Regions from separate parts of the Micromonospora sp. WMMD882 genome, predicted to be linked through region 3. Evidence: predicted binding sites of a transcription regulator. Region 3 holds the regulator's gene; each other region holds the start of a gene.

The links. The regulator HrcA, encoded in region 3, represses chaperone genes, less so after heat shock. The targets are predictions, from matches to a motif close to GGTTNGCACNCTCNNNNNGAGNGTGCNAACC.
Region 1: the regulator HrcA is predicted to act here: its motif matches at 2,250-2,280, upstream of groL (chaperonin GroEL).
Region 2: the regulator HrcA is predicted to act here: its motif matches at 4,250-4,280, upstream of groES (co-chaperone GroES).

What each region holds. Positions count from the first base shown of each region.
Region 1 is NZ_CP114903.1:5,282,014-5,292,428, forward strand. It holds gene paaN (phenylacetic acid degradation protein PaaN) at 1-426, shown strand, start outside; gene O7606_RS22600 (GNAT family N-acetyltransferase) at 469-999, opposite strand; gene O7606_RS22605 (cold-shock protein) at 1,226-1,429, shown strand; gene groL (chaperonin GroEL) at 2,471-4,093, shown strand; gene O7606_RS22615 (S8 family serine peptidase) at 4,190-6,673, opposite strand; gene O7606_RS22620 (glycerol-3-phosphate dehydrogenase/oxidase) at 6,694-8,568, shown strand; gene O7606_RS22625 (FAD-linked oxidase C-terminal domain-containing protein) at 8,582-9,982, opposite strand; gene O7606_RS22630 (metal-dependent phosphohydrolase) at 10,106-10,415, opposite strand, start outside.
Region 2 is NZ_CP114903.1:5,593,474-5,603,888, reverse strand. It holds gene O7606_RS24175 (WhiB family transcriptional regulator) at 1-98, shown strand, start outside; gene O7606_RS24170 (molybdopterin-dependent oxidoreductase) at 273-1,916, opposite strand; gene groL (chaperonin GroEL) at 2,086-3,732, opposite strand; gene groES (co-chaperone GroES) at 3,804-4,118, opposite strand; gene O7606_RS24155 (methyltransferase domain-containing protein) at 4,396-5,616, shown strand; gene ybaK (Cys-tRNA(Pro) deacylase) at 5,626-6,153, shown strand; gene O7606_RS24145 (substrate-binding domain-containing protein) at 6,359-7,459, shown strand; gene O7606_RS24140 (ATP-binding cassette domain-containing protein) at 7,558-8,382, shown strand; gene O7606_RS24135 (ABC transporter permease) at 8,379-9,638, shown strand; gene O7606_RS24130 (ROK family protein) at 9,668-10,415, shown strand, end outside.
Region 3 is NZ_CP114903.1:6,159,926-6,170,340, reverse strand. It holds gene O7606_RS26705 (serine hydrolase domain-containing protein) at 1-575, opposite strand, end outside; gene O7606_RS26700 (histidine triad nucleotide-binding protein) at 606-956, opposite strand; gene O7606_RS26695 (SDR family oxidoreductase) at 1,061-1,822, shown strand; gene ppk2 (polyphosphate kinase 2) at 1,885-2,796, shown strand; gene O7606_RS26685 (16S rRNA (uracil(1498)-N(3))-methyltransferase) at 2,815-3,549, opposite strand; gene dnaJ (molecular chaperone DnaJ) at 3,551-4,690, opposite strand; gene hrcA (heat-inducible transcriptional repressor HrcA) at 4,765-5,787, opposite strand; gene O7606_RS26670 (DUF4870 domain-containing protein) at 6,044-6,841, shown strand; gene hemW (radical SAM family heme chaperone HemW) at 6,923-8,146, opposite strand; gene O7606_RS26660 (enoyl-CoA hydratase family protein) at 8,164-8,955, shown strand; gene O7606_RS26655 (hypothetical protein) at 9,076-9,945, shown strand; gene O7606_RS26650 (phytanoyl-CoA dioxygenase family protein) at 10,132-10,415, shown strand, end outside.

The DNA of each region.
Region 1 (10,415 bases), 880 kb from region 3:
TCGCGGCCCCTGGAGCACCCCGCCCACCCTGACGCGGTGGTCCGTACGCCGACCATCGTCAAGCTGGCCGCGGACGCCACGGCGACCTACGGCCGGGAGTGGTTCGGGCCGATCTCGTTCGTCATCGCCACCGACTCCACCGCCCACAGCCTCGACGTCCTGCGCGCCACGGTGGGGCAGAAGGGCGCCCTGACCGCCGCGGTCTACACCACCGACGAGGCCGTGCTGGACGCCGCCGAGGCGGCGGCGATCGACGCCGGGGTGCACCTGTCCTGCAACCTGACCGGCGGGGTCTTCGTCAACCAGTCGGCGGCGTACTCCGACTTCCACGGCAGCGGGGCCAACCCGGCCGCCAACGCCGCCCTCACCGACGGCGCGTACGTCGCCAACCGGTTCCGGGTCGTCCAGACCCGCCGCCCCGCCTGAGGGCCAACGCCTGACCGGTCGGGCGGCACGACTCCCGACCGGTCAGGCGGCGCGCCGCATCTGGAGCTCCCGCAGGGCCGGGATCGTGGGGTGCGGTACGCGTACCCCGGTGTCGGTGAAGCCCAGCCGCCGGTAGGCCCGGTAGGCCCGGTCGTTGCCGACCACCACCTCCAGCATCAGCTCCGGCCGCCCGCATGCCCGGGACCAGGCGGCGACCCCGTCGATCAGGTCGGCGAGGAGCCCGCCGCCGCGCCGGGCCGGCGTCACGTAGACCCCGAAGACCACGGTCAGGCCAAGCTCGTCGGAGGAGGCGACGCCGCCGGCGTGACCGACCAGCCGGCCGCCCGGGTCGGCGACGAACTGCGCGGTGTGCGACCCCTGCGAGGTGTACGCGATCCGGGCGGCGTACTCGGCGTGGGGGCGGGCGGCGGCGTCCGCGAGCGTCTCCAGGAAGGCCAGCGGCGAGTCGGCGAGCATCTCCAGCCGCAGGGCCCGCATCCGGGCGGCGTCGGCCGGTCGGATCCGCCGGACCGGCGCGGCGCCCAGGGTCGACCGGGCCGAATTTCGCGTCATGCCCGAATGCCTACCGCAATGATGGCCGCCGATGCCCGTCCGGGTCGAGAGCTGACCGATACGCCCTGGTTTGTGGTCGTGCGCTGCGGTCACGCTTCGTGTAGCGTGCGATTTCGGTTCGCAGAACATCGACCGCTTCCGGGTCGGTGTTCACCGGTGGTTCCGATGCCGGCTGCCCGCCGGTGTCGGGGGTTGCGTGTCGCCCAGCGAAGTGAGGAAGTGCACCGTGGCGCAAGGCACCGTCAAGTGGTTCAACGCCGAAAAGGGCTACGGCTTCATCGCCGTCGACGGAGGGCAGGACGTCTTCGTCCACTTCTCCGCGATCGAGATGGACGGCTACAAGGCGCTGGACGACGGGCAGCGGGTCGAGTTCGAGATCGCTCAGGGGCAGAAGGGTCCGCAGGCCGAGCGGGTACGCGTCATCGCCTGAGTCGAGCCGGTGGCGGTGCGGCCAGCCACGCCACCCCGTCAGTGGAGACCACGGGCCGTCCGGATCAGCCGTCCTGGTGGCGGCCCATGGTCACCGTCTTCTGTGGAGCCCGCCCGGTATCCGATCCGTCGGACCGGGCGAGCCCTCATCCGTCGGGCCCGCCCCGCCCGAGGCCCTCCCGCCCTGACGTTCCCGCCCTGACGTTCCCGCCCTGACGTTCCCGCCCTGACGTTCCCGCCCTGACGTTCCCGCCCTGACGTTCCCGCCCTGAGGTGCCCGTCGACGGGTTTCCGGTGGCGTCGTCGGCGGCTTTCTGCCCGCCTTCGGAAAGCCCGAGGGCCGCCCCGGACCTGTTCGGGCCACCGCCATTCACGATGCGGACGACGCCCGATGGCGGGAAACGTCGCGTTCTTTCATGCTTTCATGGCGCCGACGGCGTGACCGATCGCGGCATCCGTCGCCTCCACCTTGCCGATGCTGACGGCGTGTCCGGTCGCGGGCGCCGTCACATTCGTGCGTCGTCGGCGCGGCCCATGTTCTCCCGTCGTCCAGGAGGACCGTTCCAGGTTCTGTGGGGCGGTGCTGATCGTGGTGGCTGTCGGCCCTCCTGGGGGGTCGTTGGCTGCCACGGCTTCGCCCCGATGCCCGAAGGCCGGCGGGGCGGCGGGCGGCCGATGGCGGACGGCGCACGGCGGGGTGGGGGAGTCCGGTGGGGGTCGGCGGGCCGGGGCGGGGGTCCACGGGGCACGGGCGTCACGCGGAACGGGGTGATCGGGAAGGCGTCGTGCTTGCACTCGGCAGGGGAGAGTGCTAAACAAGTCATTGGCACTCGCATGGCGTGAGTGCCAATGGTCGGGGCGGTAGGGCCACGGTCACGCGGCATCGCGCAGCGTGGCACATGGCCGGTCGTCGCGGGCTATCCGGCCCGGCCGACGGACGTCGTCGTCGCCAGGTGGCGACGTCCCAAGGTGCGTACACCAGGCGGCCCATCCGGGGCACAACACTCGGGTGGCCCGTGAGTGTCCAGGAGGACAACGCCGTATGGCCAAGATGATCGCGTTCGACGAGGAGGCCCGTCGCGGCCTCGAGCGGGGCATGAACCAGCTCGCCGACGCCGTGAAGGTGACCCTCGGCCCCAAGGGCCGTAACGTCGTGCTCGAGAAGAAGTGGGGCGCCCCCACCATCACCAACGATGGTGTGAGCATCGCCAAGGAGATCGAGCTCGAGGACCCGTACGAGAAGATCGGCGCCGAGCTGGTCAAGGAGGTCGCCAAGAAGACCGACGACGTGGCCGGTGACGGCACGACGACGGCGACCGTCCTGGCTCAGGCCCTCGTCCGCGAGGGTCTGCGCAACGTGGCCGCCGGCGCCAACCCGATGGCCCTCAAGCGGGGCATCGAGGCCGCGGTCGCCAACGTCTCGGAGGAGCTGTCCAAGCTCGCCAAGGACGTCGAGACCAAGGAGCAGATCGCCTCCACCGCCTCCATCTCCGCCGGTGACACCAGCGTCGGCGAGATCATCGCCGAGGCGATGGACAAGGTCGGCAAGGAAGGCGTCATCACCGTCGAGGAGAGCAACACCTTCGGGCTGGAGCTCGAGCTCACCGAGGGCATGCGCTTCGACAAGGGCTACATCTCCGCGTACTTCATGACCGACCCGGAGCGTATGGAGGCCGTCTTCGACGACCCGTACATCCTGATCGTCAACAGCAAGATCTCGTCGGTGAAGGACCTGCTCCCGATCCTGGAGAAGGTCATGCAGGGCGGCAAGCCGCTGCTGATCATCGCCGAGGACATCGAGGGCGAGGCCCTGGCCACCCTGGTCGTCAACAAGGTCCGGGGCACCTTCAAGTCCGTCGCCGTCAAGGCGCCGGGCTTCGGTGACCGCCGCAAGGCCATGCTGGGCGACATCGCCATCCTCACCGGTGGCCAGGTCATCAGCGAGGAGGTCGGCCTCAAGCTCGACGCCGTCGGCCTCGACATGCTGGGCCGCGCCCGCAAGGTCGTCGTCACCAAGGACGAGACCACCATCGTCGACGGCGCCGGTGACGCCGAGCAGATCCAGGGCCGGGTCAACCAGATCCGGGCCGAGATCGACAAGAGCGACTCCGACTACGACCGCGAGAAGCTGCAGGAGCGGCTGGCCAAGCTGGCCGGCGGCGTCGCGGTGATCAAGGTCGGCGCGGCCACCGAGGTCGAGCTGAAGGAGCGCAAGCACCGCATCGAGGACGCCGTCCGCAACGCGAAGGCCGCCGTCGAGGAGGGCATCGTCCCGGGTGGTGGCGTCGCGCTGGTGCAGGCCGGCAAGACCGCCTTCGACAAGCTGGACCTGGCCGGCGACGAGGCGACCGGCGCGCAGATCGTCAAGATCGCGCTGGACGCCCCGCTGCGGCAGATCGCCGTCAACGCCGGCCTCGAGGGTGGCGTCGTCGTCGAGCGGGTCCGCAACCTCGACCCGGGTCACGGCCTCAACGCCGCGACCGGCGAGTACGTGGACCTGCTGGCCGCCGGCATCATCGACCCGGCCAAGGTGACCCGGTCGGCGCTGCAGAACGCCTCGTCGATCGCGGCGCTCTTCCTCACCACCGAGGCCGTCGTGGCCGACAAGCCGGAGAAGGCCCCGGCCGCCCCGGCTGGCCCGGGTGGCGGGGACATGGACTTCTGAGTCCGGTTCCGACACACGCCGAAGGGGCGGGCCGCGTCAGCGGCCCGCCCCTTCCGTCGTACCGTGGACCGCCCTGACGGCGGGACGGCCCTGGGCTCAGCGGCGGGCCGCCCGCACGGCGGCGTACGCGTCCACCAGCCCCGCGCCCGCGTCGGCCGTCGCGCCACACCTGTCGGGCCGACCGGCCGCCCCCGGCGGCGGCTCGACCGGGGTGGCGGTGTCCCGCAGGAGTCGCCGGGTGCGTTCCAGGTCGCCGACGAGCGCCGGACTGGCCGACCACATCAGCGCCACCACCCCCGCCACCTGCGGCGTCGCCATCGACGTGCCGTCCAGGACGGCGTACCCGCCGCCGGGCATCGCCGACCGCACCGCCGCGCCGGGCGCCACCACGTCCGGTTTGCCGCCATCTTGCCCCGGGCCGCGGCTGGAGAAGTCGGTGACCCGGCGGGAGCGGTCCACCGCGCCGACGGTCAACACGTCCGGGTGCGTCGCCGGCGGGTCGTCGATCGAGCCGCAGTACGGGCCGGTGTTGCCGGCCGCCGCCACCACGAACACCCCGGCCGCCTCGAAGGCGACGGTCGCCGGCCGTAGCGCCGCCGGGTCGCAGCCCTCGATGACGGGACAGCCCCACGAGTTGGTGAGCACCTGCGGGGCGCGTTCCGGCCGACCGTCGGTGAACGGGTCGCCGCCGGGCGGGAACGGGGCCAGCATGAACTGGAGACAGTCCAGGTAGCGGGCCGGGCTGCCCAGGTTGCGGTCCAGGTTCACGCAGCTCGTCCAGGTCGCCCCGGGGGCCACGCCGATGCCGCCGCGTCCCACCGCGCTGCCCACGGTGTGCGTGCCGTGCCCACCGGTGTCCCGGGGGGACCGGCTGCCGTCCCACGGGTCGTACCAGGAGTCGTCGCCGCCCCGGAAACCGGCCGCGAGGGCCGGGTGACCGGCGTCCGCCCCGGAGTCCGAGCTGCCCACGGTGATCCCCGCGCCGTCCACGCCCAGCTCCGACCAGACCCGGTCGGCGCCGATCATCCGGATGTTCCACTCCGGACCGGTCGGCGCGGTCGCGTCGCCCCGGCTGACCCCGACCGGCGCGGGCAACGGACGCAACCGCTGGCTGACCAGCACCCGGTCCACCTCGGGGCGGCTGGACAGCCAGGCCCGCACCGCCGGCCCGCCGTCCACCTCGATCGCGTTGACCAGGTAGTACGCCGTGTACGGGAGCCGTAGCCGGGCCAACTGTCGACGCAGGTCGGCCTGGCTGCGGTCGGCGGTGTCGACGAGCCGGCGGTAGACCGCGCGGACCCGGGCGTCCCGTCCGGCCGCCCCGGTGGCCCGGGGCACGTCCCGCAGGTCGGCCTGCTCGCGGAGCACCACCAGCAGGCGTTCACCGGAGAGACCGGGCTGGCCGGGGCCCGCGTACACCCCGGCGGCGGCGACCAGCAGCACGCCGACGGTCACCGCGGCGACCGGGCGGCCCGGGGCGCGGCGGGGCAGCAGCAGGCCGTACCCGAGGGCGACCAGCAGCGCGACGGCGAACGCCGCCCCGGCGGCGACCGCCACCCAGAACGGCACGTCCCGGGTGGTGGTCAGCAGCAGGGTGACCTCCTCCGGGTCGGCGCCGGCCAGCGGGCCGAGCACCGTGAGACCGACCAGCCAGCGGACCGGGGCCGGACCGCTCGGCCCGGCGGGCGTGGCCTGGAGCGCGGCCAGCACGAAACCGGCCGGCGGCAGCGTCAGCAGCAGGGCGAGCTGGCTGCCCGAGTGGCCGACGCCGGCGGCGAGCAGGAGCAGCGTCACCCCGGCCACCAGGCCGCCGACCAGCACCAGCCGGGCCGGTCGACGGTCAGGCCCGGCCCCGAAGCGGGCCCACAGCTCCGCGTCGAGCAGCGCTCCGGCGAGCACGCCGACGGCCGTCGCCGCCAGCACGGCGAGCGCCGTCTCCAGCAGCCCGCCGAGCGCGCCCAGCCAGAGCCAGGGCAGCAGCAGGAGCAGCCCGGCGGCGACCGCGAGCAGCGTCACCGGCGCGCCCGCCCCCCGCCCGTGCCCGCCGGTCTGCGCGTGCGCCCCGGTCTGTCCGTGCCCGCCGGTCTGCGCGTGCCCGCCGGTCTGTCCGTGCCCGCCGGTCTGCGCGTCCGCCGGGTCGGGCCGTGCGGCCCGGCGGCGCAGGCGGGCGATGACCACGGCGGCCAGCACGGCGACGACGGCGAGCCCGGCCAGGTACGCCTCGTGGTGCACCGCCGGGATCATCCGGAGCAGGCCGAGCGCGCCCAGCGCCGACACCCCGGCCAGCCAGGCGCGGCCGACGGCACGGACCGCGTCGGAACGCGGCACCAGGGCCAACAGCAGCGCGGGCACCCCCACCATGACGATCGTCAGCAGGGAGACCGCCGGCCAGAGCCAGACCGGCCGGTCCAGCCCGGTGGCGAGCATCACCTGCTCGACCAGCCAGCCGACCACCTGGGGGAGCAGAACCACCCCGACCGTCCAGCAGCCCGCCAGGACGGCCGCGACCACCGGCAACGCGCTCGGTGGAGCCGGAGTGGGCGGCGGCGCGAACGGACCGGGCAGCGGCGCGGGTTGCATGACCGTACGGTACGGGGCGGATGCACGGTGTGCCGTGCGGCGGCCGGTGCGGCTACCGTGAACGGGTGCGTGACCCCAACGTATCCCGTTCCACGGCCGGTAGGCTCTCTCCCGTCCGGCGGGTCGACGACCTGCGCCGGCTCCGGGCCGAGCGGTTCGACGTCCTGGTCATCGGCGGTGGGGTGACCGGCGCGGGCGCTGCCCTGGACGCCGCCTCCCGCGGGCTCAAGGTGGCCCTGGTCGAGGCGCGGGACTTCGCCGCCGGCACCTCCAGCCGGTCCAGCAAGCTGATCCACGGCGGTCTGCGCTACCTGGAGCAGTTGGAGCTCGGGCTGGTGCACGAGGCGCTCACCGAGCGGGGGCTGCTCGCCACCCGGCTCGCCCCGCACCTGGTCCGGCCGGTGCCGATCCTGGTGCCGCTGCCCGACGACGGCGGGGTGCGCGGCCTGCCGGGCCGGGCCTTCCGACGGGCCTACTACGGCGCCGGGGTGGCCGCGTACGACGCGTTCGCCGGGGTCTTCGGCCGGGGTCGGGGCATGCCGCTGCACCGGCACCTGAGCCGGGAGGGCGCCCGGCGGGTCTTCCCCAGCCTGCGCGCCGACCGGCTGGCCGGGGCGATCCGCTACTACGACGGGCAGGTCGACGACGCCCGGCTGGTGGTCACCCTGGCCCGCACCGCGGCGAGCCTCGGCGCGGCCGTGGTGACCAGCGCCCGCGCCGTCGGCCTGATCCGGCAGGCCCGGGAGGTCACCGGGGTCCGGGTCCGCGACCTGGAGGCGGCCCCGGGCTCCCCGGACGCCGAGTTCGAGGTACGCGCCCGCACGGTGATCGCCGCGACCGGCGTGTGGAGCGACGACATGTCGCGGATGCTCAACGACGTGGGGCTGCGCCCCGGCCTGCGGGTGCGGGCTTCCAAGGGGGTACACCTGGTGGTGCCCCGCTCGGCGATCACCGGCGAGACCGGGCTGATCCTGCGGACGGCCACCTCGGTGCTGTTCGTCATCCCGTGGGGCGGGCACTGGATCATCGGCACCACCGACACCGACTGGCGGCTGGACCGCTCCCACCCGGCCGCCTCCGCGCGGGACATCGACTACCTGCTGGACCAGGTCAACACGGTGCTGAACCGGCCGTTGACCGTCGCCGACATCGAGGGCGTCTACGCCGGGCTGCGGCCGTTGCTCTCCGGCGAGGCCGACTCCACGTCGAAGCTGTCCCGGGAGCACGCGGTGGTCGAGCCGATGCTCGGGCTGCTGCTGGTCGCCGGGGGCAAGTACACGACGTACCGGGTGATGGCCGCCGACGTGGTCGACCGGGCGGCCCGCCGGCTCGGCGGGGTCCGTCCCTCGCGCACCGCCGACCTGCCGCTGCTCGGCGCGGACGGGTACGCCGCCATGTGGCGGGACCGGGCCGACCTGGCCCGCCGGCACGGGACGCCGGTCGGCGTGGTCGAGCACCTGCTGGAGCGGTACGGCAGCGTCACCCGGGAGCTGCTCGCCCTGATCGCGGCCGATCCGCTGCTGGCCGCCCCGCTGGCCGGGGCCCCGGAGTACCTGGCCGCCGAGGTGACGTACGCGGCGCGGGCGGAGGGGGCGCTGCACCTGGAGGACGTGCTGACCCGACGGACCCGGATCTCGTTCGAGACCAGCCACCGTGGGCTGGAGTCGGCGGAGCACACGGCGGAGCTGATGGGCGCGGTGCTCGGCTGGAACGCCGACGTGCGGGCCCGCGAGGTCGCGCACTACCGGGCCCGGGTGGAGGCGGAACGCCAGTCGCAGCGGATGCCGGACGACGCCACCGCCGACGCGGCCCGGCTCGGCGCGCCCGACGTACGCGGCTTCGCCGCCGACCGGGGCGTGGAGACCGACCCGAGCGGCCTGCCGACCCCCGGCTGACCCGCGGCGGCCCTCAGAGCACCTTGCCGGGGTTGAACAGACCGTCCGGGTCCAGGGCCGCCTTGATCGCCTGGTGCACCCGGACCCCGACGGGGCCGATCTCCCGGGCCAGCCACTCCCGCTTGAGCAGCCCCACCCCGTGCTCGCCGGTGCAGGTGCCACCCAGCTCCAGGCCCAGCCGCATGATCTCGTCGAAGGCGCGCCGCCCCCGTTCCAGGCTGGCCGGGTCGGCGCGGTCGACCACGATGTTGGGGTGCATGTTGCCGTCCCCGGCGTGCCCGACCACCCCGATCGGCACGTCGCACTCGACGGCGATCCTCGCCACCCCGTCGAGCAGGGCGGCGAGCGCGCCGCGCGGCACCGCCACGTCGTCGATCACCAGACCGCCGTTGCCGTTCGGGTAGGTCCGGGCGGCGTACGCCTCCATCGCCGGGTGGGCCAGCCGGCGGGCCTGGAGCAGCGCCGCCGCCTCCACCGCGTCGGTGGCCGTGTACACCTCGGACGCCCCGGCGGCCGAGCAGACCTCGGCCAGCCGGGCCAGGTCGGCCGCCGCCCGGGGGCCGGTGTCGGCCGCCGCGAGCAACAGCGCCTCCGCGTCGGTGCGCAACCCCATCGGCCGGTACGCCTCGATGGCCGCCAGGTGGGTGCGGTCGAGCAGCTCCAGCAGGCTGGGGCTGAGCCCCTGGGCGGCGATCCCGGCGACGGCGGCGCCCGCGTCGGTGGTCGAGTCGAAGACCGCCACCAGGGTCAGCGACTCCTCCGGGGCGGGCCGCAGCGCCAGGGTCACCTCGGTGACGATCCCGAGCGTCCCCTCCGAGCCGACGAAGAGCCGGGTCAGGTCGTACCCGGCGACGCCCTTGGCGGTGCGCCGACCGGTGCGCAGCACCTCGCCGGAGGCGAGCACCACCTCCAGGCCGAGCACGTACTCGGTGGTCACGCCGTACTTGACGCAGCACATGCCACCGGCGTTGGTGGCCACGTTGCCGCCGATCGTGGACGACTCCCACGACCCCGGGTCGGGCGGGTAGTAGAGCCCCTCCTTGCGTACCGCCCCGGCCAGGGTGGCGTTGACGACCCCGGGCTGCACGACGGCGATCCGGCTGACCGGGTCGATCTCCAGGATCGCGTCCAGCGCCGACGTGCTCACCACCACCGCGCCGTCGACCGCGTTCGCCGCGCCGGCCAGCCCGGTCCGGGCCCCCTGCGGCACCACCGGCGCCCCGTGCCGGGCCGCCGCCCGGACCACCGCCACCACCTGCCCGGTGTCCCGGGGGCGCACCACCACCAGCGGCAGGCCGGCGGCGCACAGGTCGGCCTCGTCGCGTTGGTGCGTCCGGAGCAGATCCGGGTCGGTCAGGACGGCGTTCTCGCCGAGCGCGGCCCGCAGCTCGTCGAGGAGGGGGGAACCGGACATGCAGCAGAGGTTAACGTCAGCTCAGGGCGACGGCCATCGTGCGCCGGCCGCTCACGGCGGCAGCCGACAGGGTGACCGGGCGACGGCGGGCCGGGTGACCGTGGTGGCGGGGGACGCGGTGGGTCAGTCGGGGTGGCGCAGGGTGGTCAGCTCCCGGGTCAGGTTCGCCCGCGCCGGGGCCTCCCAGCGGGCGGCCAGCGCCGGCACGTGGAACAGGGCGGGCAGGTCGAGCAGCTTCTCCAGCACGGCCGCCCGGCCGGACCGGAACGCCGCCTCGGGCACGTGCGCGTACTCCTGACGGATCCGGGCCGCGTACCCGTCGTACCGCTGCGGGGTGGCCGCGAGGACCGCGAGGTCGGCGTCGCAGAGCAGCGCGCCGTCCCGGTCGTCGGCGGCGACCGCGTGCCCGGCGGTGAGCAGCACCAGCCGGCGT
Region 2 (10,415 bases), 570 kb from region 3:
CCGACCGCCGCGGGCACCGGGTCGACGTGTCCCGCCTGGAGGCCCGGCTGGGCCGCCCGCACAAGTCCACCGTGCCCGCCCAGCGCAGCGTCGCCTGACCCACCCCGACCGGACCCACGACCGACCCGCTCCACAGCGGACCGGGCCCACAGCCGACCGGCGGGCAGCTCCCGTGAGCGGCGGCGGGTCGGCCGGGAGAACATCGAGCACCAGCACCGCCGCGTCCCGCCGGGGCGCGGCGGTCCGCTGTCCGGAACCCGGACGACCGACGCTCAGTCGACGGTCACCCGGACGGTGTGCCAACCGGTGGCCCCGTCCGGGGCGACCGGTCGACGCTGCTCCGGCTGGGTCGCGCCACTGGCGTCGGTGGCCCGCGCCTGGAGGGTGTGCTCCCCCGGCGTGGCGGTCCACTGCCAGGACCACTGCACCCACGTGTCGGCGGAGACCGCCGACGCCAGGGTCGCCTCCTGCCAGGGGCCGTCGTCGACCCGTACCTCGACCCGGCGGACGCCGACGTGCTGCGCCCACGCCACCCCGGCCACCGGCACCGGGCCGGCGGTCAACCGGTTGCGCGGCCGGGGCGTGTCGATCCGCGACTGGGTCTTCACCGGCCCCCGGGCCGACCAGCCCCGGGGCACCCAGTACGCGTCGAAGTCGGCGAAGCTGGTCAGCTCCAACTCGGTGATCCACTTGCAGGCCGACACGTACCCGTACAGGCCCGGCACCACCATCCGCGCCGGGAAACCGTGCTCGACCGGCAGCGGCTCGCCGTTCATCCCCACCGCGAGCAACGCGTCCCGCCCGTCGCGCAGCACCTCGGTCGGGGTGCCGCAGGTCCAGCCGTCGACCGAGCGGCTCACCACCTGGTCCGCGCCGTCCAGCGGCCCGGCCTCGGCCAGCAGGTCCCGGACGGGCACGCCGAGCCAGCGGGCGTTGCCGACCAGGTCCCCGCCCACCTCGTTGGAGACGCAGGCCAGGGTGACGTACCGCTCCACCATCGGTCGGGCCAGCAGGTCGGCGAAGCTGAGCTCGATCGGGTTGCGTACCCGGCCGTGGACGCGCAGCCGCCACGTCGCCGGGTCCACCTGCGGCACGACCAGCGCGGTGTCGATCCGGTAGAAGCCGGTGTTCGGCGTCACGTACGACGCCAGCCCGCGCAGGCCGAGGTCGGCGCCGGCGGGCACCGGCGGGGCCGGGGCGGCCGGGGTCGGCAGGGCGACCGCCGAGCGGGCTGCCGAGACGCCCCGCCGGCCGGCCAGCCACCGTCCGCCCAGCCCGGTCACCGTCGCGGCCCCGAGCAGCAGGCCCGCGCCGGTGAGGAAGCGCCGCCGCGCCTCCGGATCGACGTCCGCCGGGTCCGCGCCGACCGGGTTCCCACCCACCGGACGCACGCCCGCCAGGTTGGCATCCGACGTCGGGTCGGGCGGGGTCGGGCCGGACGGGGTCGGGCCGGGCGGGGTCCACGGCCACGGGTCCGGCTCCAGGGGGCCGGCGACGCAGAGCCAGAGCACCCCCGCGCCGAGCGCCGCCCCGGTCAGCGTGGGCAGCGCGTCGAGGACGTCCGCGCCGGGGCGGGTGAGCGCGGCGGCCACGCCGAGCGCCCCGAACGCCGCGATCCCGGCGACCCCGAGGGCGAGCCGCCGGGTGGCGAGCACGCCCAGCCCGGCCGCGAACGCCGCCAGCAGCACGGCCGTGCCGACCAGCAGGGCGATCTTGTCGTACCGTCCGAAGACGTCGATGGCGAACTGTTTCAGTGGCTCCGGCACGGTGTCGACGACCACCCCGCCGACCGCCACCAGCGGCGCGGACCGCGGGCCGGTCGCCACCGCGACCAGCTCCGCCACCCCGATCGCCACCGCCGCGGCGGTCACTCCCGCCACCGCCCCGAACCGTCGCGTCCAGCCGCTGCGCCTCACCCGCCCATCCTCGCCGCCGCCGGGGCGCCGCCACCACCCACGTCACCGTTCGGTAAGAGGTTCCTCCGGTACGCCGAAGGCGCCTCGCCGTGGTGCTGCTGGCGAGGCGCCCTGGGGTGAGGAAGGTCCTTCCTCTGCACGAGGCGTCAGAAAGGCGCCCTTCCTTGCGTCAGAAGCCGGGGCCGTGCTGGTGGCCGTGGCCGTGCGAGTGGCCGTGACCGCCGGCGGCGGCCGGCTCCGCCTTCTCCGGCTTCTCCACCACCAGGCTCTCGGTGGTGAGCAGCAGGCCGGCGATCGAGGCGGCGTTGGTGACCGCGTTGCGGGTCACCTTCACCGGGTCGATGATGCCGTTGCCGACCAGGTCGACGTAGTCACCGGTGGCGGCGTCGAGGCCGTGGCCCCAATCCTGGCCGGAGACCTTCTGCACGACGACGTACCCGTCGTGCCCGGCGTTCTGGGCGATCCAGCGCAGCGGCTCGACGAGCGCCTTGCGGACGATCGAGACGCCGACCTTCTCGTCCCCGGTGAAGCCGAGGTCGTCGCCGAGCACCGGGAGGATCTGGGCCAGGGCGGCCCCGCCACCCGGGACGGTGCCCTCCTCGACGGCGGCCTTGGTCGCGGCGATGGCGTCCTCGATGCGGTGCTTGCGCTCCTTCATCTCGACCTCGGTCGCCGCGCCCACCTTGATCACCGCGACGCCGCCGGAGAGCTTCGCCAGCCGCTCGGAGAGCTTCTCGCGGTCCCACTCGGAGTCCGAGGCCTCGATCTCCTTGCGGATCTGCGCGACCCGGTCGGCGACCTCGGTGTCCCGGCCGCCGCCGTCGACGATGGTGGTGTTCTCCTTGTCGACGACGACCCGGCGGGCGGTGCCGAGCACCTCCAGCCCGATCTGGTCGAGCTTGTAGCCCAGCTCCGGCGCGACCAGCTCGGCGCCGGTCTGGATCGCCATGTCCTGGAGCATCGCCTTGCGGCGGTCACCGAAGCCCGGAGCCTTCACCGCGCAGACCTTGAGGGTCTTGCGGATCGAGTTGACCACCAGGGTGGAGAGCGCCTGCCCGTCGACGTCCTCGGCGATGATCAGCAGCGGCTTGCTGTCGGAGAGGACCTTCTCCAGCAGCGGCAGCAGCTCCTCGATCGCGGAGATCTTCTGCGTGGTGATCAGGATGTACGGGTTCTCCAGAACCGCTTCCTGCGACTCGGTGTCGGTGACGAAGTTCGGCGAGATGAAGCCCTTGTCGAACTGGAGACCCTCGGTCACGTCCAGCTCGGTGTGCAGGGCGGAGCCCTCCTCGACGGTGATGACACCGTCGCGGCCGACCCGCTCCATCGCCTCGGCGATCAGCTCACCGATGGTGGAGTCCTGCGCGGAGATGGTCGCCACGTGCGCGATCGACTTCTTGTCGTCGACGTCGACGGCCCGCTCCAGCAGCGCCTCGGAGACCTTGGTGGCCGCCGCGTCGATGCCCCGCTTGAGACCGGACGGGTTCGCCCCGGCGGTCACGTTGCGCAGGCCCTCCCGGACCATGGCCTGGGCGAGCACGGTGGCGGTGGTGGTCCCGTCGCCGGCGACGTCGTTGGTCTTGGTCGCCACCTCCTTGACGAGCTGCGCGCCAAGGTTCTCGTACGGGTTGGTGAGCTCGATCTCCTTGGCGATGGTGACCCCATCGTTGGTGATCGTCGGCGCACCGAATTTCTTGTCCAGGACGACGTTGCGCCCGCGCGGGCCGAGAGTGACCTTGACCGCGTCCGCGAGCGCGTTGACACCGTGCTCGAGCAGGTGCCGGGCGTCGTCCGAGAAGCTCAGGATCTTCGCCATGGATTATCCCTTCGAAGCGTTGCTGCCCCGGCCCGGCGAGCCGGACCGGGGCAGCAGCACTGATCGGTTGCCTACTTCTCGATGACCGCGAGGACGTCGCGGGCGGAGAGCACCAGGTACTCCTCGCCGGCGTACTTGACCTCGGTGCCGCCGTACTTCGAGTAGATGACGGTGTCGCCGACCTGCACGTCAACCGGAATCCGGTTGCCCTTGTCGTCGACGCGGCCCGGGCCGACAGCGAGGACGGTGCCCTCCTGCGGCTTCTCCTTGGCGGTGTCGGGGATCACGATGCCCGACGCCGTGGTGGTCTCAGCCTCGTTCGCCTGGACCAGGATCCGGTCCTCGAGCGGCTTGATCGCAACCTTGGTCGCGGTAGTCACGGGCATACCCTCCTGGGGTACTGGTTTCGTTACCGGCCGGCGCTGCCGACCAGCATCAATCTGCCACATGCCACCGGGCGGGGCCGTCGTCGCGGGTGCCGGTCCGCCTGGCGTCAAACTCCCGGGCGGAGCCCGGAAGCTGGCACCCTCGATGGGAGAGTGCTAATCGCAGATTAGGCCGGCGGCTAGCACTCCGTCAAGGAGAGTGCCAACGAAGAGGGCGGCGAGTCGTCCGGGTCGCACCCCTTGGGGCGTCCCCCGGGGGGCACCGGAGAATGGGCCGGTGGATCTGGACCAGTTCGCCGCGCTGCGTACCGCCGAGGGGTCGGCGGCGCTGACCGCCGCGACGCGGGTGGCCGGCGGCGACCCGCTGGCCGCGGCGGCGGCGCTGCGCTCGGCCGGCGTGCCGGCCGGGCTCGCGGCGTCCGCGCTCACCCAGGCCGAGCTGCGCCGCCGGGCGGTCGGCAAGTTCGGCCCGGCCGCGGCCGGGATGTTCCTCACCCGGGCCGGCCTGGAGCAGGCCACCCGGCGGGAGGTGGCCGACCGGCGCGCGGCGCGGCTGCGCGCCGCCGGGGTGCGCACCCTCGCCGACCTGGGTTGCGGCCTGGGGGCGGACGCGCTGGCCGCCGCCCGGGCCGGCATCCGGGTGTACGGGGTGGAAGCCGACCCGCTGACCGCCGCGCTGGCCGCCGCCAACGCCGAGGCCGCCGGGCTGGCCGACCGGTTCACCGTGGAGTGCGCCGACGCCACCACCGTCGACGTGTCCGGGATGGACGCGGTCTTCTGCGACCCGGCCCGACGGAAGGCCGGCACCGGTCGGCGGATCTTCGACCCCGACGCCTACTCCCCGCCCTGGGGGTTCGTGACCGCGCTCACCGAACGGGCGCCGGCCACCGTGGTCAAGGTGGCCCCCGGCCTCGACCACGCGCTGATCCCGGCCGACGCCGAGGCGGAGTGGGTGAGCGTACGCGGCGACCTGGTCGAGGCCGCCCTCTGGTGCGGCCACCTCGCCGAAGTCCCCCGCCGCGCCACCCTGTGCGGGGAAGGGCCCCTTCCCGAGGCCTCCGGCACGGAAAGGGGCCCTTCCCCGCATCAGCTCACCGGCAGCGGCGTCGCCGAGGCGAGCGTCGGCCCGGTCCGGCGCTACCTGCACGACCCGGACCCGGCGGTGGTCCGCGCGCACCTGGTGGCCGAGCTGGCCGACCGGCTGGACGCGACGATCGCCGACCCGAGCATCGCCTACCTGTACGCCGACACCCCCGCCCCGACCCCGTACACCAGGTGCCTGGAGGTCACCGACGTGCTGCCGTTCTCGCTGAAGCGGCTGCGTGCCCTGCTGCGCGAGCGGCGGGTCGGCCGGGTGGAGATCCTCAAGCGCGGTTCGGCGCTGGAGCCGGAGCGGTTGCGCCGGGACCTGCGGCTGGCCGGTGACGCCTCGGCCAGCCTGGTGCTCACCCGGGTCGCCGGGGCGCCGACCGTGCTGGTCGCCCAGCCGATCGGCTAGGTTGGCCGGGTGGCGGGCCAGGGCACCCCGGCGACGGCGCTGCTGACCAGGCGCGGCGTACGGCACAGCGTGCACCCGTACCGGGTCCCGCCGGAGACCCCGCAGTACGGCGCCCGGGTGGCGGCGGCGCTTGGCGTGCCGACCGGGCAGGTCTTCAAGACCCTGGTGACCGAGGTGGACGGCGGGCTGACCGTGGCGGTCGTGCCGGTCACCGGCGAGTTGGACCTGAAGGCGCTGGCCGCCGCCGTGGGCGGCAAGCGGGCCGGTTTGGCCGACCGGGTCCTCGCCGAGCGGGTCACCGGCTACGTGCGGGGCGGGATCAGCCCGCTGGGGCAGCGCCGGCGGTTGCCGACCGTGTTGGACTCCTCCGCCCTCGGCTTTCCGACGGTCTACGTCTCGGCCGGCCGGCGCGGGCTCCAGGTCCAGCTCGCCCCGGCGGACCTGATCGCCCTGACCGGCGCGACCACCGCCCCGCTCGCCACCGCCCCGCTCGCCACCGGCCCGCTCGCCACCGGCCCGTCGCCCACGGCCGGCTGACTCCACCGACGTCGACCGTCGTCGTCGGGTCGGGCCCGGCGGCAGCGCCGTCACCAGCGACTTTTCGGCCGCGTTGCTGAATTGTTACCGCTGCCAACAAATCCGTGAGCGCGAGGCCCTTGCGTCCGCCGTGTGACGCGAAATACGTTGCCGGACACAACAAAAGATCCTCACACCCACCCCCACCTGAAAGGAATCCCGCACCATGCGTAGAGGGATCCTCACCGTCGCGACCGTGGGCCTGCTCGCCACCGGCGGCCTGGCCGCCTGCGGCGACGACTCCGACAGCGGCGGCACCGACGCCGGCTCGGACAAGAAGGCCAAGATCGGCGTGATCCTGCCGGACAGCAAGTCCTCCGGCCGGTGGGAGAACGCGGACCGCAAGTACCTCCAGGCGGCCTTCGAGGCGGCCGGTGTGGAGTACGACATCCAGAACGCCCAGGACGACAAGAACCAGTTCCAGACCATCGCCGACCAGATGATCACCAGCGGGGTGACCGCTCTGATGATCGTCAACCTGGACTCCGGCACCGGCAAGGCCGTGCTGGACAAGGCGAAGTCGCAGGGCGTCGCCACCATCGACTACGACCGGCTCACCCTCGGCGGCAGCGCCGAGTACTACGTCAGCTTCGACAACGAGGTGGTCGGCAAGCTCCAGGGCGAGGGCCTGAGCAAGTGCCTGACCGACAAGGGCGTGCAGAAGCCCGTGGTGGCGTACCTGAACGGCTCCCCCACCGACAACAACGCCACCCTGTTCAAGAACGGCTACGACTCGGTGCTCAAGCCGAAGTTCGACTCCGGCGAGTACACCAAGGGCCCGGAGCAGTCCGTCCCGGCCTGGGACCCGGCCCAGGCCGCCACCCTGTTCGAGCAGATGATGACCAAGAGCGGCGGCAAGATCGACGGGGTGCTCGCCGCGAACGACGCGCTCGGCAACGCGGCCATCTCGGTGCTCAAGAAGAACAAGCTCAACGGCAAGGTGCCGGTCACCGGCCAGGACGCCGACGTGCAGGGGCTGCAGAACATCCTCGCCGGCGACCAGTGCATGACCGTCTACAAGGCGATCAAGCAGGAGGCCGACGCCGCCGCCGAGCTGGCCATCGCGCTGGCCAAGGGCGAGCGCAAGGAGACCGGCCAGGTGGTCAAGGACCCGGAGGGCAACCGTGACGTGCCGTCGGTCCTGCTCACCCCGAAGCTGATCTTCAAGGAGAACGTCAAGGACGTGGTGGCGGACGGCTACGTCACCAAGGAGGCGCTCTGCGCCGGGGCGTACGCCACGCTCTGCGCCGAGGCCGGGATCAGCTAGGCCGCAGCGGCCCGCCGGTAACGCCTACCGGCCGCGGGCGTCACCCGGCCACACCCGCGGGTGACGCCCGCCCCGGCCTCACCGAACGAAGGAGTCCCGTGTCCACCACCCCCCTGCTGGAACTACGAGGGATCGACAAGAGCTTCGGTCCCGTCCAGGTCCTCCGTGACGTGGCCTTCTCCGCCCACCCGGGGGAGGTGACCGCCCTGGTCGGTGACAACGGCGCGGGCAAGTCGACCCTGGTCAAGTGCATCAGCGGCATCTACCCGACCGACGGCGGCCAGTTCCTCTTCGACGGCCGCCCGGTCACCATCCACAGCCCCCGGGACGCCGCCGCGCTCGGCATCGAGGTCGTCTACCAGGACCTCGCGCTCTGCGACAACCTCGACATCGTGCAGAACATGTTCCTCGGCCGGGAGAAGCGCAGCGGCATCGTGCTCGACGAGCCGACCATGGAGCAGATGGCGGCGGAGACCCTGGCCGGGCTGAGCGTCCGGACGGTCAAGTCGCTGCGCCAGCACGTGTCCAGCCTCTCCGGCGGCCAACGGCAGACCGTGGCGATCGCCAAGGCGGTGCTGTGGAACAGTCGCCTGGTGATCCTGGACGAGCCGACCGCCGCGCTCGGCGTCGCGCAGACCGCCCAGGTGCTCGAACTGGTCCGCCGGCTCGCCGACAACGGCCTGGCCGTCGTGCTCATCTCGCACAACATGAACGACGTCTTCGCGGTCTCCGACCGGATCGCCGCGCTCTACCTCGGGCAGATGGTCGCCCAGGTGAAGACCACCGACATCACCCACTCCCAGGTGGTCGAGCTCATCACCGCCGGCCGGTCCGGCACGCTCGGCCTCACCGCCGGCAACGACGCCGGCCGCCCCGACAACGGCGGCGACGCCGCCGACAGCAACCCAGGAGCCCTGCGATGACCAGCACCGCCGTGCGCAAGGTCGGTCCGGTGGCGGTCACCGAGACACCGACAGTGGGTGGCCACGTCCGCAACTACGTCAGCCGGGTACGCGGCGGCGACATCGGCGCGCTGCCCGCCGTACTCGGGTTGGTGGTGCTCTGCACCATCTTCTCGATCATGCGACCGACGTTCCTGTCGGCGGTGAACTTCGCCAACCTGTTCGCCCAGGGCGCGGCGGTCACGCTGATCGCCATGGGGCTGGTCTTCGTGCTGCTGCTCGGCGAGATCGACCTCTCCGCCGGCTTCGCCAGCGGGGTGTGCGCCGCCGTCCTGGCGAACATCGTCACCGTCGCCGGCCTGCCCTGGTACGTGGCGGTGCTCGCGGCGGTCGCCACCGGCCTGGTCATCGGGTTGACCCTGGGCTTCCTGGTCGCCAAGATCGGCATTCCGTCGTTCGTGGTCACCCTGGCCGCCTTCCTCGCGTTCCAGGGCGTCGTGCTGCTGCTGATCAGCGGCGGCAGCAACATCTCCGTACGCGACGACGTGCTGGTGGCGATCGCCAACCGCAACCTGCCCCCGGTGCTCGGCTGGCTGTTCTTCGCCCTCGTCGTCGGCGGGTACGCCGCCACCCAACTGCTACGCCACCGCAGGCGCGCCGCCCGGGGCCTGGTCGCCGACCCGTTCCCGGTGGTGCTCGCCCGGATCGGCGGACTGGCCGTGATCCTCGGCATCGCGGTCTACATCCTCAACCTGGAACGCAGCCGCAACGTCCTGATCAGCTCGCTCAAGGGCGTGCCGATCGTGGTGCCGATCATCGCCGTGCTGCTGATCGTCTGGACGTTCGTGCTCCAGCGCACCGCGTACGGGCGGCACATCTACGCCGTCGGCGGCAACAAGGAGGCCGCCCGCCGGGCCGGCATCAACGTCGACCGGATCCGCATCTCGGTCTTCGTGATCGCCTCCACCATGGCCGCGGTGGGCGGCATCGTCGCCGCCAGCCGGGCCAACTCGGTGGACCCGAACACCGGCGGCAGCAATGTGCTGCTCTACGCCGTCGGCGCGGCGGTGATCGGCGGCACCAGCCTCTTCGGCGGCAAGGGACGGGTCCTCGACGCGGTGCTCGGCGGCGCGGTGGTCGCCGTCATCGACAACGGCATGGGCCTGATGGGCTACAGCTCCGGCGTCAAGTACGTGGTCACCGGCGTGGTGCTGCTGCTCGCCGCCAGCGTCGACGCGTTCTCCCGACGACGCGCCGCCACCACCGGCACCCGTTGACGACGTCCCTCGACCGGAATGCCAGGAGCATGCGCGTAGGACCCAGCCAGGACGAGATCCGCCGGCAGAACCTCGGCGCGCTGCTCCGGTACGTGCACGTGCACGGGGCGACCTCCCGGGCCCAGCTCACCACCACGCTCGGGCTCAACCGCAGCACCATCGGGGCGCTCACCGCCGACCTGGCCGGCGCCGGCCTGGTCAGCGAGGGCGCGCCCCGGGAGACCGGCCGGGCCGGGCGACCGTCGCTGGTCGTCCGGCCCGAGTCGGAACGGGTCTTCGCGTACGCGTTCAGCGTGGAGGTGGACCGGCTGCGGGCCGCGCGGATCGGGTTGGGCGGCGAGGTGCTCGACCGGCGGGAGCTGCCCCGCCCGCACGGACCGGCCGCCGGGGAGGCCGCGCCACTGCTCGCCGGCCTGGTCAAGGACATGCGCCAGGCCGCCCCGATCGGATCGATCTGCGTCGGGGCGGGGGTGGCCGTGGTGGGCATGGTCCGCCGCGGCGACGGCCTGGTCCGGCTGAGCCCCACCATCGGCTGGGTCGACGAGCCCCTCGGCGAGCTGCTCCGCGCCGAGCTCGGCGACGAGCGGCCGGTGGCCGTCGGCAACGTGGCCGACCTGGCCGCGCTGGCCGAACACGTCCGGGGCGTGGCGGTCGACTGCGACAACCTGATCTACCTGCACGGCGACGCCGGCGTCGGGGCGGGCATCATCGCCGGCGGCCGGCGGGTCACCGGCCACGGCGGGTACGGCGGCGAGGTCGGCCACATGGTGGTCAACC
Region 3 (10,415 bases):
GCCTGCGGGCCCGGCCGGACGCCGGTGGCGGTCAGCCCCAGCGGGGCCAGGACCCGGTCGGTGAGCGCCTCCGCCCAGGTCCCGCCGCGCAGCCGGCCGACCAGCTCGCCGAGCAGCGCCATGCCCAGGTTGGAGTAGTGGAACCGGCGGGCCGGCGGCAGCACCCGCTCGGCCCGGCTCAGCTCGGCGAGGAGCCGCCCGGCGTCGGGGGCCAGCAGCGTGTCCCAGACGTCCCCGTACGGCTCGCGTTGCAGGCCGGAGGTGTGCGACAGCAGCCGGCGCACGGTCAGCTCGCCGTGCGCCGGCAGGTCGAGGTGACGCCCGATCGGGTCGTCGAGGTCGAGCAGCCCGTCGTCCCGGCACTGCATCACCAGCACGGCGGTGAAGGTCTTGGTGACCGAGCCGATCCGGAACCGGGTCTGCGGGGTCAGCGGGGTGTCGTTGCCGGTGCCGCCGACGGTGAGGTGCCACAGCGGCCGGTCCGCCCGGTGCAGGGCCACCGACAGCGCCGGCACCCGCGCGCCGGCCTGCACCTGCCGCGTCATCCGCCCCAACCGCCCGTTGATCTCCACCACGCCGCCAGTGTAAGGAGGGGCGGGACGGGGTCAGCGGGCGAGCATCGGGCCGAGCGGCGCGCCGCCGAGCACGTGCGCGTGCACGTGGTAGACCTCCTGGCCGCCGTACCCGCCGGTGTTGAACATCAGCCGGAACCCGTCGGCGAGCAGCCCCTCCGCCTCGGCCACCTCGGCGGCGGTGGTGAGCACCTGGCCGGCCAGGGTCGGATCGCCCTGCCCGAGGGTGGCCACGTCGGCGTAGTGCTCCTTGGGGATGACCAGCACGTGCACCGGGGCCTTCGGGTCGATGTCCCGGAACGCCAGGGTGGTGTCGGTCTCCCGGACGATGGTGGCCGGGATCTCGCCGGCGACGATGCGGCAGAAGAGGCAGTCGTTGTCCACCGACGCATGGTATGGCCGTCCGACCTGCTCCGCCCGGTTCGGCCACGCCGACCGGCCCTGCCCCTGGCGGGTCGGGGTCGGCCGGCTCGGGCATGATGTGGCGCGTGACCTCACGGGCGGTACTGGTGACGGGGGCCTCGCGCGGGATCGGCCGCGCGGTGGCCCGGGCTTTCGCGGCCGGCGGCGACCGGGTGGTCGTCCACCACCGGGACTCGGCGGAGCTGGCCGAGGCGCTCCGGGCCGAGCTGCCCGGCGCGGGCCACGTCGTGCTCCGGGCCGACCTGGCCGACCCGGACGCGGTACGGACCCTGGTGGACGAGGCGGCGGCCCGGCTCGGCGGGCTGGACGTGCTGGTCAACAACGCCGGGGTGTTCGGGCCGCCCGATCCGCCGCACCCGGTCTTCGAGGCCAGTTACGAGCAGTGGCGGCAGCGGTGGCGGGAGACCGTCGACACGAACCTGCTCGGCGCGGCCAACGCGGCCTGGTGCGCCGCCCAGCACATGCGCGACCGGGGCGGCCGGATCGTGAACGTGTCCTCCCGGGGCGCGTTCCGGGGCGAGCCGGGCAACCCGGCGTACGGGGCGAGCAAGGCGGGCCTGAACGCGATGGCGCAGTCCCTGGCGGTGGCGTTGGCCCCGTACGGGATCGCGGTGGCGACCGTGGCCCCCGGCTTCGTGGAGACCGACATGACCAACGAGCACCTCAAGTCGCCCCGGGGCGACGCGGTGCGGGCGCAGAGCCCGTTCGGCCGGGTGGCCCGGCCGGAGGAGATCGCCGCGGCCGTGCACTGGCTGGCCTCGCCGGACGCGCAGTGGGCGTCCGGCACGATCGTGGACCTCAACGGGGCGTCGTACCTGCGGACCTGAGCGGTCGCGGATCACCGCCACGGTACGGCTGACGGGGGCCGTGAGGGGGTAAGAGGACCGGCATGGGCGACCCGGAACTGCTGGACCTCACCGTCGACTACCAGGTGGTCGACGGACACGACGACGATCCGATCCTGCTCCGCCCGGACGGCGGCCCCGTCGAGACCTGGCGGGAGGACTACCCGTACGACGAGCGGCTGCCCCGGGAGGAGTACGACCACCAGAAGCGGCTGCTCCAGATCGAGCTGCTCAAGCTCCAGGAGTGGATCCAGGAGACCGGCGAACGGCTGGTGATCATCTTCGAGGGGCGGGACGCGGCCGGCAAGGGCGGCACCATCAAGCGCTTCATGGAGCATCTCAACCCCCGGGGCGCGAAGGTGGTCGCCCTGGTCAAGCCGAACGAGCGGGAGTCCACCCAGTGGTACTTCCAGCGGTGGATCGGGCACCTGCCGGCGGCCGGGGAGATCGTGCTGTTCGACCGGTCCTGGTACAACCGCGCCGGGGTGGAGCGGGTGATGGGTTTCTGCACCCGCAAGGAGTACCTGGAGTTCCTCCGCCAGGCCCCGGACGTGGAGCGGATGCTGGTCCGTTCCGGCATCCGGCTGGTCAAGCTCTGGTTCTCCGTGTCGCAGAACGAGCAGCGGACCCGCTTCGCGATCCGCCAGGTCGATCCGGTACGACAGTGGAAGCTCTCCCCGATGGACCTCGCCTCGCTGGACAAGTGGGACGAGTACACCGAGGCGAAGGAGGCGATGTTCTTCTACACCGACACCGCCGACGCGCCCTGGACGGTGGTGAAGAGCAACGACAAGAAGCGGGCCCGGTTGGAGGCGATGCGGCACGTGCTCAACCGCTTCGCGTACACGAACAAGGACCCGGAGGTGGTCGGCACGCCCGACCCGCTCATCGTCGGCCCGACCGGGCTGGACCTGCGCCCGGACGAGGAGGTCGTGCAGGTCTTCCCCCGGCTGTAGGAGCGGCCGGCGGCGGGGTCACCAGCGACCGAGGCGGGCGGCGAGCACGCTGAGCGCCGCGACCCCGGCGGTCGAGGTACGCAGCACCGCCGGCCCGAGCCGGACCACCCGGGCCCCGGCGGCGACGAAGGCGTCCAGCTCGGCCGGGGCGATCCCGCCCTCCGGCCCGACGACCAGCACCACCTCGCCCGTGTCGGGCAGGTCGACGGTGGTCAGCCGGTCCGCCGCCGACTCGTGCAGGACGAGCCCGGCGGCGGCCCCGGCGAGCCGGCGGGCCACCGCCGCGGTCGACTCGTCCGGCGCGCCGGTCACCACCGGCAGCCACGCCCGGCGGGCCTGCTTGGCCGCCTCCCGGGCGGTGGCCGCCCACTTCTCCCGGGCCCGTACGCCCCGCTCGCCGCGCCACTGCGTCACCGAGCGGGACGCCGACCAGGGCACGATCTCGTCCACCCCGACCTCGGTCATCGCCTGCACGGCCAGCTCGCCCCGGTCGCCCTTGGCGATGCCCTGCGCCACCACCAGCCGGGGCACGGACGCGTCGACGTACCCGCGGGAGGTGACGGTCAGGTCGAGGGCGCCCCGGCCGACGGCGGTGACCACGGCGGCGGCGGTGCCGCCACGGCCGTCGGCGAGCAGCAGCTCCTCGCCCACCCGCAGCCGCTGCACGGTGGCCGCGTGGTGGCCCTCCGGGCCGTCCAGGGTGAGCGTGTCGGCGGTCGGCAGCGCCTCGACCAGGAACAGCGGCGCCGACAACTCAGGCGTGCCCGTTGAACGCGTCGCGCATCCGGGAGAAGAAGCCGCCCTGCTTGCTCAGCTCGGCGACCTCCTCACCGCGGGTCTTGGCGAACTCGCGCAGCATGCGCTCCTGGTCGGCGTCGAGCTTCGTCGGGGTCCGCACGTCGAGGTGGACGTAGAGGTCACCCCGGCCGGTGCCGCGCAGGTGCGGCACGCCCCGGGCGCGCAGCCGCAGCGTGCTGCCCGGCTGGGTGCCCGCCTTGACGTCGACGGTCTCCTCGCTGTCCAGCGTCTTGATGGTCAGCCGGGTGCCGAGCGCCGCCGCCGTCATCGGCACGGTCACCCGGCAGTGCAGGTCGTCGCCCTTGCGGGAGTAGACGTCGTGCGGACGCTCGTGGATCTCGACGTACAGGTCGCCGGCGGTGCCGCCGCCCGGACCGACCTCGCCCTGCTGGGCCAGCCGGATCCGCATGCCGTCCTCGACCCCGGCGGGGATCTTGACGGTCAGCGAGCGCCTGGTCCGCACCCGGCCGTCGCCGGCGCAGGTCGGGCAGGGGTGCGGGATGGTGGTGCCGTAGCCCTGGCAGACCGTGCACGGCCGGGCCGAGACGACCTGACCGAGGAACGTGCGCTGCACCGACTGCACCTCGCCCCGGCCGCCGCACGCCTCGCAGGTGGCCAGGTGGGTGCCGGCGGCGGTGCCGGCGCCCGAGCAGGTGGTGCAGAGCACCGCCGTGTCGACGGTGATCGGCGCTTCCACGCCGAACGCCGTCTCGGGCAGGTCGAGCTCCAGCCGGAGGATGGCGTCCGCCCCCGGCCGGGTCCGCGGACGCGGTCCACGCGCCCCGGTGGCCCCGCCGAAGAAGGCGTCCATGATGTCCTGGAAGCCGACGAACGGCCCGGCGCCGCCCGGCCCGCCGGGGCCGGCCCCGCCGCCGCCGGGGGCGAGCGGGTCGCCACCGAGGTCGACGATCTGCCGCTTACGGTCGTCCGAGAGGACCTCGTACGCGGCGTTGATGTCCTTGAACTTCTCCTGGGCCTCCGGGTCCGGATTCACGTCCGGGTGGAACTGCCGCGCGAGTTTCCGGTAGGCGCGCTTGATCTCGTCGTCGGAGGCGTCCCGGCTGACACCGAGAATGCCGTAGTAGTCCCTGGCCACTGCGTTCCGTGTCCTCAGTTTCGTCTCGCGTTACGCCGGTCGTCGGCCCGAGTCGGCCGTCGGCCCCTGACTGGTCAGTTCTGGGCCAGCAGCTCGCCCACGTAGCGTGCCACGGCGCGTACCGTGGCGATGGTGCCGGGGTAGTCCATCCGGGTCGGCCCGAGCACCCCGAGCCCACCCACCACGTTGGCGCCCGGGCCGTAGCCCGTGCTCACCACCGAGGTCCCCCGGAGATTGTCGATCTCGGTCTCGTCGCCGATGCGGACCCGCAGCGTGCTGCGTTCCACCTCGCCGAAGAGCTTGAGCATGACGACCTCCTCCTCCAGCGCCTCCAGGATCGGTCGCAGCGAGCCCTGGAAATCCAGCAGGTTGCCCCGGGTGAGGTTCGCCGTGCCGGCCAGCGCGATCCGCTCCTCGTGCCGCTCGACCAGGGTCTCCAGCAACACCGTGGAGAGCGTGGTCATCGCCGGCCGCAGCCCCGGCCGGACCTCCTCGACCAGCGCCTGCACCAGCGGCGGGGTGTCCACCAGGCGGGTGCCGCCGAGCTTCTCGTTGGCCAGGCCGCGCAGCTCCAGCACGTCGTCGGCGGGGACCGGCGCGGGCAGCTCGACGAGCCGCTGCTCGACCCGCCCGGTGTCGGCGATCATCACCAGCATCAGCCGGGTGGTGGAGATCGGCACCAGCTCCAGGTGGCGCACCGAGGAGCGGGCCAGCGACGGGTACTGCACCACCGCGACCTGTCGGGTGAGCTGCGCGAGCAGCCGGACCGTACGGTGCACCACGTCGTCCAGGTCGACCGCGCCGACCAGGAAGCGTTCGATCGCCCGGCGCTCGGCCGGGCTGAGCGGCTTGACCCGGGAGAGCCGGTCGACGAAGAGCCGGTAGCCACGGTCGGTCGGCACCCGGCCCGCGCTGGTGTGCGGCTGCCGGATGTAGCCTTCCTCCTCCAGCACGGCCATGTCGTTGCGGACCGTCGCCGGGGAGACGCCGAGCTGGTGCCGCTCGACCAGCGCCCTGCTGCCGACCGGCTCCTGGGTGGCGACGTAGTCCTCGACGATCGCGCGCAGCACGGCGAGCTTACGGTCGTCGAGACCCACTCTCCCCACCTCCCACGCGTGCCGGCCGGCCGGACCGGATGCCGCCGGGGACGACGGACACGACCGGGGCGGCGCTCCGGACACTGCTCCTGGCACTCGACTGTAGCGAGTGCCAGTCTACGTCGGCGCCCCCGGGGAACGCGATGATCGGAGTCGACCTGTGCCCCGCACCTCGCCGCGCCGGGGCCGTTCGTCCGGGTGACCGGGCCGATGTCCCGCTGGTCACGACTTGCCCGGTGCCCCTACCGTGACCTGCATGACCGAACCGCCTCGCCCGCCCGGAGCAGGCGACGCCGACGGGCGCCCGCCGGAGCCGACCGTCCCGCTCGCGCCCGGGTCCCCGCCGCCGCCCCCCGAGCCGCCGACCACGAACTTCGCCGCGCCGGACTGGGACCCCCCCACCCGGCAGTACGGCCCACCCGACTACGAGCCGCCGACCCAGCAGTACGGGACGCCGGAGTACGAGCCGCCGACCCAGCAGTACGGCCCACCCGGCCACGAACCCCCCACGGAGCAGTACGCCCCACCCGGTCACGAGCCCCCGACCCAGCGGTACGGGACGCCGGAGTACGAGCCGCCCGCCCAGCAGTACGGGCCGCCCGGGTACCCTCCGCCGGCCGGTGACCAGGGCGGATACCCGCCCGACGGGGGCTTTCCGCCGCCCGGTCCCGGCCAGCCGCCCACCGGGGGGCCGTCCGCGACGACCTCCGGCGACGACCGGATCTGGGCCCTGCTCGCCCATGCCGGCGGGCCGGTCGGCGTGGTGGTCGGCGGCAGTCTCTTCGGCTGGGTCGGTCCGCTGATCGTGCTGCTCGTCCGGGGGCAGCAGTCCCCGGCGGTCCGGGCGCACGCGGTGGCCGCGCTGAACTTCCAGCTCACCTGGGCGCTCGCCATCCTGATCGGCTGGCTGCTGACCGCGGTCACCTGCGGGCTGCTCTTCTTCGTGCCGCTGCTGATCGCCCTGGTGCCGATCGTGCTGGGCGTGGTCGGCGCGCTGAAGGCCAACGAGGGCGTGCTCTACCCGTACCCGGCCAGCCGCGCCTTCGTCCGCTGACCCCGCTCCGGTCGGGCCCCGGTGGCCCGCCGGGCCCGACCGGTCCGGCGCGCCGTGGCCCGACCGGTCGGGAGGGAGCCCTCAGGGCAGCAGGTCGCGGACCACGGCGTCGGCGAGCAGGCGTCCACGCAGGGTCAGCGCCGCCCGGCCGCGTTCGTACGCCGCCGGGTCGAGCAGGCCGGCGGCCAGCGACCGGTCCGCGCCGGCCCGGCCGACCGGGTCCAGCACGGTCAGCGGCAGGCCGGAGGCGAGCCGCAGCCGCAGCATCACGTCCTCCATGTGCGCCTGGTCGGCGGTGAGGAGCTCCCGGGCCTGGCCGGGTGACCGGCCGGCGGCCAGCCGCTGCGCGTACGCGCCGGGGTGCTTGACGTTCCACCAGCGCACCCCGCCGACGTGGCTGTGCGCCCCCGGGCCGAGGCCCCACCAGTCGCCGCCGGTCCAGTAGAGCAGGTTGTGCCGGCACCGGGCGGCCGGCGTGCGCGCCCAGTTGGAGACCTCGTACCAGGAGAAACCGGCCGCGTCGAGGGCGGCCTCGGCGGCCAGGTAACGGTCCGCGGCGACGTCGTCCGACGGGTACGGCAGCTCGCCGCGACGGATCCGGGCGGCGAGCCGGGTGCCGTCCTCCACGATCAGCGCGTACGCGCTGACGTGGTCCACCCCGGCGGCGACCACCTGGTCGAGCGAAGCGGCGAAGTCCTCGGCGCGCTCGCCCGGCGTACCGTAGATCAGGTCGAGGTTGACGTGGTCGAAGCCGGCGTCGCGGGCCTCGACCGCGGCGGCGGTGGCCCGCCCGGCGGAGTGCCGGCGGTCGAGCACGGCGAGCACGCCCGGCGCGGCCGACTGCATGCCCAGCGAGATGCGGGTGTAGCCGGCGGCCCGGAGCGTCTTCAGGGACTCCGGGGTGACCGACTCCGGGTTGGCCTCGGTGGTCACCTCCGCGTCGGCGGCCAGCCCCCACGTTCGGTCGACCGCGTCCAGGATCCGGGCCAGGTCGTCGGCGGGCAGCAGGGTCGGCGTGCCACCGCCGACGAAGACGGTGTCGACCCGGGGCGGCGGGCGGTCGGCGAGGACCCGGGCGGCCAGCCTCAGCTCGGCCAGCACGGTGTCGGCGTACGACTCCCGGCCCGCTCCCCCGCCCAACTCGTCGGCGGTGTACGTGTTGAAGTCGCAGTAGCCGCAGCGGCTGGCGCAGAACGGCACGTGGAGGTAGACCCCGAAGCCGTGCGCACCCACCGCACGCAGGGCGGACGACGGCAGGGCGCCGTCACTCGGGACGGTCTCACCGTCTGGAAGCACGCCGGGCATGCCACTAGTCTGCCCGCATGACCTCTCCGGACGCACTGGTGCGGGTGTCCACGGCGGGTGGGGTGACCACGCTCACCCTGGACAGCCCGCACAACCGCAACGCGCTCTCCACGCCCCTGATGACCGAGCTGCTGGACGGCCTGACCACGGCGGCGGCCGACGACGCCGTCCGGGTGGTGGTGCTCGACCACACCGGTCCGGTGTTCTGCTCCGGAGCGGACCTGAAGGAGACCGCCGCGGCGTACGCCAGCGGGAGCGTGCCGGCCGGAAAGCTCGGTGACGTGCTGGCGGCGGTCTGGGAGTGCCCGAAGCCGGTGCTGGCCCGGGTGGCCGGGCCGGCGCGGGCCGGCGGGCTGGGCCTGATCGCCGCGGCCGACCTGGCGGTCTGCGCGCAGGAGGCGACCTTCGCGTTCACCGAGGTCCGGATCGGGGTGATCCCGGCGGTGATCTCGGCGACCGTGCTGCCCCGGCTGACCCCGCGCGCCGCCGCCGAGCTGTACCTGACCGGGGAGACCTTCGACGGCCGGCGGGCCGCGCAGGTGGGTCTGGTGACCACGGCGGTGCCCGCCGCCGAGCTGGACGCCGTGGTGGCCGGGTACTGCGCCGCGCTGGTCCGGGGCGCGCCCGGCGCGTTGGCCGGGGCCAAGGAGCTGCTGCGCCGCCCGGCCGGGCCGGACCTGCGGCGGGAGGTCGCGGCGCTGGCCGAGCTGTCGACGGGTTACTTCCTCTCGACCGAGGGGCGCGAGGGGGTGGCCGCCTTCCGGGAGAAACGGCCGCCGCGATGGGTGAGCGCGCTCGACGCGGGGTAGCCAGCAGCCGACCGGGAGCGTCCCGGCGTTCCGCCCGGAGAGCCGCTTACCGGACGGACCGCCCAAGCCGCCGGTCTGCTGGCAGCAGGGACGTACGCTTGGCTGACTGTCGTTCAGGGGGTGTGGGTGCGAACTCGGGCAATCGTGGCAACTGGCCTCGTTCTCGTCGTCGTTGCCGGTCTCGGGATCTACTTCGTCGTCCGGAACGTCGGGGGCCAGCTCCGACTGCCGCTGGCCAGCCGGAGCTGCGTCGTCCAGGCCGACGGCCAGGTTCGCCTCAACGCCGAGCAGATGTCGCACGCCGCCACCATCGCGGCCATCGGCATCCGCCGGAAGATGCCCGAGCGGGCGGTCGTGGTGGCGCTCGCCACCGCGTTCCAGGAGTCCGGCCTGGAGAACCTGCCCGACGGTGACCGGGACTCGATCGGGCTGTTCCAGCAGCGTCCCAGCCAGGGTTGGGGCACCCCGGAGCAGATCGGCGACCCCCGGTACGCCGCGAACAAGTTCTACGCCGGGCTGAAGAAGGTCCGCGGCTGGGAGCGGATGCGGGTCACCGACGCCGCCCAGGCGGTGCAGCGTTCCGCCTTCCCCGAGGCGTACGAGAAGTGGGCCGACGAGGCCGAGGTGCTCACCCGGGCGCTGCTCGGGGACGCCACCGCCGCCGTCGCCTGCACTGTCGGCCGGACCCCGGCCATGCGCGGCGCCGCCGCCGCGACCGCGTTGACCGAGGGTCTCCTCCTCGACTGGGGGCTGCCCGACGCCAGCACCGCCGGCCTGGCCGAGCTGACCGGTCTGTCCGTCTCCGCCGCCGACCCGCGCGCCGGCTGGCGGTACGCCCACTGGCTGGTGTCGCACGCCCACGACCACGGGGTCAAGCGGGTCCGGTACGCCGACCTGGAGTGGACGGCCGGCGCGGGCACCTGGTCGAAGGCGTCCGACCGGGACCGGGACGACACCAGGGTCGTCGCCGAGGTCTTCGCCGACGTCTGATCCCCGGCCCCGGTCCCCCGGCCCCGGTCCTCGCCGCGGTCCGGTCCCCGCCGGCCAGCCGGGGGGCGGTCCACCGTCGGGTCGGAGCGTGCCGGTCGGGCGTCCGAGGCAACGTGAATCGCGCACGGGTTACGATCGGCCACCTGTGCCAGATTTGACGGGTTCCTCATGGGGAGGGTGGACGGCGTGTTCGACTACGGAGGCCGGACCGGCTACGAGCCGATCAGCGATGTCGATCGCAAGGAGTTCCACGAGCAGGGCTTCCTCCTGCTGCGTAACGTGCTGACCGAGGACCACCGGGCCGCCCTGGAGGCCGCGGTGGACCGGGTCTACGCCGAGGAGCAGGCCAAGGGCACCACCACCAAGGACGGGACGCTGCACCTGCTGGGCTTCCTGGAGCGCGACGAGCTCTTCGGTGACCTGCTCACCCACCCCGTCGCCTTCCCGTACATGTGGGGCCTGGCCGGGTG